Regions from separate parts of the Kocuria aegyptia genome, predicted to be linked through region 2. Evidence: riboswitches for the same ligand, from Rfam matches in the RefSeq annotation. Region 2 holds a riboswitch; the other holds the start of a gene.
What was found. Region 2 has a riboswitch for S-adenosylmethionine ahead of ABD220_RS15470 (cobalamin-independent methionine synthase II family protein). Riboswitches for the same ligand answer to the same signal wherever they lie in the genome.

Region 1: another riboswitch for S-adenosylmethionine. It lies ahead of ABD220_RS01000 (bifunctional o-acetylhomoserine/o-acetylserine sulfhydrylase); the one in region 2 lies ahead of ABD220_RS15470 (cobalamin-independent methionine synthase II family protein).

What each region holds. Positions count from the first base shown of each region.
Region 1 covers NZ_BAAAOA010000005.1:74,236-77,607, reverse strand. The annotation lists gene metX (homoserine O-acetyltransferase MetX) at 1-626, opposite strand, end outside; gene ABD220_RS01000 (bifunctional o-acetylhomoserine/o-acetylserine sulfhydrylase) at 623-2,035, opposite strand; SAM riboswitch class IV at 2,112-2,227, opposite strand; gene ABD220_RS00995 (VOC family protein) at 2,370-3,008, shown strand; gene ABD220_RS00990 (CPBP family intramembrane glutamic endopeptidase) at 3,057-3,372, opposite strand, start outside.
Region 2 covers NZ_BAAAOA010000046.1:246,996-250,367, forward strand. The annotation lists gene ABD220_RS15465 (cobalamin-independent methionine synthase II family protein) at 1-1,009, opposite strand, end outside; gene ABD220_RS15470 (cobalamin-independent methionine synthase II family protein) at 1,059-2,261, opposite strand; SAM riboswitch class I at 2,275-2,378, opposite strand; gene ABD220_RS15475 (3-hydroxybutyrate dehydrogenase) at 2,549-3,304, shown strand.

The DNA of each region.
Region 1 (3,372 bases), on a different contig from region 2:
AGCTGCTCGGCGCTGGACTGGGCGCACGCGGCGACCACCGCGCACGCCCGGACGCGGTCCGGGTAGGTTACGGCCCACTCCAGGGCCCGGGCCCCGCCCATGGAGCCGCCGATGACCAGGCGCCAGGCGTCGATGCCTAGGGCGTCGGCCAGGGCCGCCTCGGCGTGCACGCAGTCCCGGACGGTGACGAGCGGGAAGCGGGAGCCCCAGGGGCGGCCCTGGGGGTCCACCTCCGGCGGCGCGGGGGTCGCCGGGCCCGTGGACCCGTAGCAGCCGCCCAGGATGTTGGTGCAGACCACGAACCAGCGGTCCGTGTCGATGGCGGCGCCGGGGCCGACGAGGCCCTCCCACCAGCCGCCGCTCTGCGCGGCGCGCCGCTCGGCCTCGGGGGCGCCGGGGCGGGCCCGGCCGGTCGCCACGTGGGTGTCCCCGGTGAGGGCGTGCTCCACCAGGACCGCGTTGGAGCCGTCCGGGGCGAGCGTCCCCCAGGTCTCGTAGGCGATCCGGACCCCGGGCAGCCGGAAACCCGACTCGAGCTCCAGCTCGCCGATCCCGGCCACCCGCGGCACGCCGTCCTCGCGCACGGTGGTCCCGGCGTCCGTGCCCCCCACGACCGTCACGGTCACTCCTGCCCTCCGTGCGCGGCCGCGGCCGCGGCGAAGCCCTGTTCCAGGTCCGCCAGGATGTCGTCGATGTTCTCCAGGCCCACGGACAGCCGCACGAAGCCGGGTTCCACGCCGGCGGCCAGCTGCTCCTCGGGCAGGAGCTGGCTGTGCGTGGTGGACGCCGGGTGGATCACGAGGGAGCGGACGTCGCCGATGTTCGCGACGTTCGAGTGCAGGGTCAGGGCGTCCACGAAGGCCGCTCCGGCCTCCCGGCCGCCGTCGAGGACGAAGCCCAGGATCGATCCGGCGCCCCGGGGCGCGTACTTCTGCGCCCGCTCGTGCCACGGGGAGGACTCCAGCCCGGCCCAGGACACCGCGCGCACGTCCTCGCGCGCCTCGAGCCAGCGGGCCACCCTCCCGGCGTTGGCCACGTGCCGCTCCATCCGCAGGGACAGCGTCTCGATGCCCTGTTCGATGAGGAACGCGTTGAACGGGGAGATCGCCGAGCCGAGGTCGCGCAGCAGCTGCACGCGGGCCTTGAGGATGTAGGACAGGTTGACGCCGAAGGGGCCCTCCGCGCCCAGGGCCTCGGCGTAGACGAGGCCGCCGTAGGACTCGTCCGGCTGGTTGAAGCCGGGGAAGCGCTCGGGGTAGCGGCCGAAGTCGAAGTTCCCGGAGTCCACGATCACGCCGCCGATGGCGGTGCCGTGCCCGCCCAGGAACTTGGTGGCCGAGTGCACCACGATGTCCGCGCCCCAGCGGAAGGGCTGGATGAGGTACGGGGTCGCGACGGTGTTGTCCACGATCAGCGGCACCTCGTGGTCGTGGGCGATCCCGGAGACCGTCTCGAGGTCGAGGACGTCGTTGCGCGGGTTCGGGATCGTCTCCGCGTAGAAGGCCTTCGTGTTCGGCCGGACCGCCCGGCGCCAGGCCTCGGGGTCGTCCGGGTCCGCCACGAAGGTGGTCTCGATGCCGAGCTTCGGCAGCGTGAACTTCAGGAGGTTGTAGGTCCCGCCGTACAGGCTGGGGCTGGCCACGACGTGGTCGCCCGCGCCGGCGACGTTGAGCACGGCGAAGGTCGTCGCCGACTGCCCCGCGCTGAGCATGAGGGCGCCCACGCCGCCCTCCAGGGCGGCGATCCGGTTCTCCACGACCTCCGTGGTCGGGTTGCCGATCCGCGTGTAGATCGGGCCGAGCTCGGCGAGCGCGAAGCGGTCGGCGGCGGCCTGGGCGTCGGGGAAGACGAAGGACGTGGTCTGGTGGATCGGCAGGGCGCGGGAGCCGGTGACCGGGTCGGGACTCTGTCCCGCATGGATCTGCCGGGTCTCGAAGGCCCAGCCCCCGGGGTTCGCCGGGGTGGGGCGTTCGGCCGGGGCCAGGTCGGTCGGGGCGGCGGAGACGCCGGTGCTGGAGGCGGGGAGGTCGGACATGCCGTGGGACTCCTTGCGGATCTCAGGGGTCCCGTCCCGGCCGAGGCGGTGCGGCCGGGAAGGGCCGGGCGCCGGGGACCCGCGCTTGCTCGCTCGCCGGTCGCGAGGAGCCTGGTCTTCACCCAGGGCACCCCACCGCGGTGGAGGGTTGCCGGCCAGCTAGCTGGGGCTTGGACGCTGGCGCTCATGACCTGGACAGCATTCTCCGGACCCGGGCGACACGGCGTCAAGCCGGGCCGCGTCGTGACGCCCGGCGCCGGGCCTCACCCGCACCGCGCCCGGCGCGTCGCGGGCCGATTTGGAGACGAAAGTCACACGGTGCCACGATGTGCCCATGAGAGTCGACCACGTGTCCTACGCCTGCCGCCCGGAGGGCCTGGCGGCCACCACCGAGCGCATCGCGAACCAGCTCGGGATCGAGCCGGTCAAGGGCGGGGTGCACCCCCGTTTCGGCACCCGCAACATGATCCTGCCGCTGACGAACCACCAGTACGTGGAGGTCGTCGAGGTCCTCCCGCACCCGGCTGCGGAGAAGGCTCCCTTCGGCCAGGCCGTGCGCGCCCGGTCCGAGGCCGGCGGCGGCTGGCTGGGCTGGGTCGTGGAGGTCGACGACCTCGCCCCCTTCGAGCAGCGCCTCGGGCGCCGGTCCGTGCCCGGTCAGCGGGTGTTCCCGGACGGCCGGTGCCTGGAGTGGCACCAGATCGGCGTCAAGGGCCTGATCGCCGACCCGCAGCTGCCGTTCATGGTCCGCTTCGACTCCGCCCCGGAGATGCACCCGTCCCAGGCGAGGCTCACGGACGTCGGGCTCGCGGGCATGTGCATCGCCGGGTCCCCGGAGCGGGTCGCGGAGTGGCTGGGCGCCCCCGTCGAGACCGCGCTCGAGGACCTCGAGGTCGACTGGCGCTATCCGGACGGCACCCCGGGAGTGCTCTCCGTCACCTTCAGCACCCCGGACGGGCCCGTCACCATCTGAGGCCCGGCCGCGGTCCGGGCGGCGGGCCGCAGCCGGGCGGGGCCGGGCTCAGCCCAGGAACCGGGCGGCGCCGAGGAAGCCCACGGCGTCCAGCAGGAAGTGCGCGACGACGAGGGGCATCACCCGCCCGGTGCGCCGGTAGAGCTCCGCGAAGACGAGGCCCATCACCACGTTGCCGAGGAAGGGCCCGATCCCCTGGTAGAGGTGGTAGCTGCCGCGGAACAGGGCGGTGACCACGAGCACCACGGGCCAGCTCCAGCCGATGCGGGTCAGCCGGTCCGCGAGGAACGCGACCACGACGACCTCCTCGACCAGGGCGTGGCGCAGGGCCGAGAGCAGCAGCACGGGCACCGTCCACCAGTGC
Region 2 (3,372 bases):
CCGGGATGATGACGCGGCCCTCCGGCAGCTCGTGGTCCCGCCAGACCTTCCACTCGTGGGCGTGCCGGGCCGAGGCGCCCTCGAAGGTGTAGCCGCCGGCGTTGATGGTCAGCATCAGGTCCACGAGGTGCTTCAGCTCGAGGTCCGTGGTGTGCGGGCCGTGCCAGGACCCCCAGCACAGGTGGAAGCGGACCTGCTCCTCGGGGATCCCGCGCAGCGCGTGGTTGAGGGCCTCGACGCGCAGCCGGGTGAACGCCAGGTAGTCCTCGACCGTGGGCTCCGGGTTGACCTGGTCCCAGGACTCCGCGATGGACGGGTCGTCGATCTGCACGATCAGCCCGGCGCCCGTGATCGCCAGGTACTCCTCGCGCATCGCGTCGGCGCAGGCGTAGACGAGCTCCTCGTCGGTCCGGTAGTACTCGTTGGTCACGCGCGCCGCGGAGCCCGGGGACAGGGCGGCGACGAATCCGGTCTCCGCCCCCGTGGCCGCCATGGCGGCCCGCAGATGGCGGACGTCCGAGGCCACCGCCTCCTGTCCCGTGTAGGTCAGCGGCCCGGTGATCTTGGGCTGCTTGGTCGAGGAGCGCCCGGTGAGGATGCCCGACGCCGGGTCCTCGTAGGCCTCCCGGAAACGCTCGCGGTCCCGGCGGTCGGGGAAGCTGGTGAGCACGATGTTGCCGGGCGAGGAGCGCCTCTTCTCCGTGGACGCCCACCGGTCCTCGTCGGACGGGGTGAGACCGCCGAGGCGGGAGAAGGAGTAGTTCCACCACGCGCCGTAGTCGACCGCGCTGGACATGGTGTGCCCGTACTCGCCGTCGTTGACGACGTCCACGCCGATCTCGCACTGCCGCCGGACCACGTCCTGGACACCCACGGCGAGCTCGTCGGTGAGCTTCTCGAAGCTGATGGCGCCGTCGGCGTGCTGCTGGTTGGCCTCGAGCAGGCGCGGGGTGCGCGGCAGGGAGCCCACGTGGGTGGTCTGCACGTGGTCGGTGTTCTGCATGGTCATGCGTTGCCTCCTGGGGGGCTGCGGGAGCGGTGGGACGATCGCGGGCAGGTCAGGACCAGAGCCGGCGGGAGGCCAGCTCGGCCCCGCGGGCGAGGGTCTCGAGCTTGGCCTCGGCGATCTGCGGGTGGATCCGACCGCCCAGACCGCAGTCGGTCGAGGCGATGACGTTCTCGCGGCCCACCTGGCGGGCGAAGCGCTCGATCCGGTCGGCCACGAGCTCGGGGTGCTCCACGACGTTGGTGGCGTGGGAGACGATCCCCGGGATGATGACCTTGCCCTCGGGCAGCACGTGGTCCTGCCAGACCTTCCACTCGTGCTCGTGCCGGGCGTTGGCGGCCTCGAAGCTGTAGCCGCCGGCGTTGATGGAGAGCATGAGCTCCACCAGGTGCTCGAACCCGAGGTCCGTGGTGTGCGGGCCGTGCCAGGATCCCCAGCACAGGTGGAAGCGGACCTGCTCCTCCGGGATGCCCTCGAGGGCGTAGTTGAGGGCCTCGACCCGCTTGCGCGTGAACGCCAGGTAGTCCTCCACGCTGGGCTCCGGGTTGACCTGGTCCCAGTTCTCCGCGATGGACGGGTCGTCGATCTGCACGATCAGCCCGGCGTCGGTGATCGCCCGGTACTCCTCGCGCATGACCTCGGCGCAGGCGGTGAGGACCTCGTCCTCGTCCGCGTAGTGGGTGTTCTCCAGCCGGGCGCACGAGCCCGGGGACAGCGCGGCGAGATAGCCCTCGCTCGCGCCCGTGGCCTGCAGGCCCGCCTTGATGTTGCGGATGTCGGCCTCCAGCGCCGTGTGGCCCGTGTACTCCAGCCTCCCGGTGATCTTCGGGAACGGGGCCTGCTTGCCCGTGGTGATGCCCGAGGTGGGGTCCGTGTACGCCTCGTGGAAGATCCGGCGGTCCCGGCGGTCCCCGAAGCTCGTCAGCACCACGCGGCCGGGGGAGGAGCGCTGCGGCTCCTGCTCCCACAGGTCCACCTCGCCGGGGTTGAGGCCCGAGATCCGGGCGAAGATGTAGTGCCACCAGGCGCCGTAGTCGACCTCCGCGGCCATGACGTGGCCGTACTCGCCGTCGTTGACCACGTCGATCCCGAGCTCGTCCTGCCGGCGGACCACGTCGACCACCGAGTCCTGCAGGAGCCGGTCGTACTCGGCCTCCGGGACGCTGCCCTTCGCCCGGTTCGCCGCGAGCAGCGCCGGGGTCCGGGGGAGGGACCCGGCGTGGGTCGTGAGGATGCGGTCGGCGCTGTGCAGCATGGGACGTACGTCCTTTCCATCGGTCCTGGCGGTAGCACCGGAGGCGGGACGGGGGAACCGTCGCCCGGGTTGCTGCGGCGTCGTCGAGCCAGATCTCTCGGCCGCTCTGGATGGTGACCTCCCCATCCAAGCGCACCGGCGGGCGCCGCGCCATTCGGAACCCGCGTGACGGTCGTGACGGAATGTGACACGCGCGGTCATGCTCGCCGTCGTGGTCCGGATCACATACCGTGACGGTGACCGGTGCCCCGGACCCGGCGGGCACGCGGACGGAAGGAAGGATCCCCATGCTCCAGGACAACGGCCTCGAGGGACGCACCGCGCTCGTGACGGGCGGCGCGAGCGGCATCGGCCTCTCGGCCGCCCGAGCCCTTGCCGGCTCCGGCGCCCACGTGGTGGTGGCCGACGTCGACGAGGCCGGCGCGCAGCGGGTCGCCGGCGAGCTCGGCGGGCGGGCCTGGGCCGTGGACCTGCTCGACACCGGGGCCCTCGCCGGGCTGAGCCTCGAGGTCGACGTGCTGGTCAACAACGCCGGCATCCAGAAGGTGTCCCCGCTGCAGGAGTTCGATCCCGCGGACTTCCACCGCATCCTCGTGCTGATGCTCGAGAGCCCGTTCCTGCTGGTGCGCGCGGCGCTGCCGCACATGTACGCGAGGGGCTGGGGGCGCGTCGTCAACGTCTCCTCCGTGCACGGGCTGCGGGCGTCCCCCTACAAGAGCGCCTACGTCTCGGCCAAGCACGGGCTCGAAGGGCTCTCCAAGACCATTGCCGTGGAGGGCGCGGCCCACGGGGTGACCAGCAACTGCATCAACCCCGGCTACGTGCGCACCCCGCTCGTCGAGAAGCAGATCGCCGACCAGGCGAGGGTGCACGGGATCCCCCAGTCCGAGGTGGTGGAGCGGATCATGCTCGGGGAGACGCCGATCAAGAAGCTCGTGGACCCGGAGGACGTCGGCAGCCTCGTGGCGTGGCTGGCCGGACCGCACGCGTCCATGGTCACCGGGGCGTCCTACACGATGGACGGCGGCTGGACCGCGCGCTGAGCCACGCGCGGCGGTGCTGCGCCGCGGTACTGAGCCGCGGTGCTGAGCAGCGGTGCTGAGCCGCGGTG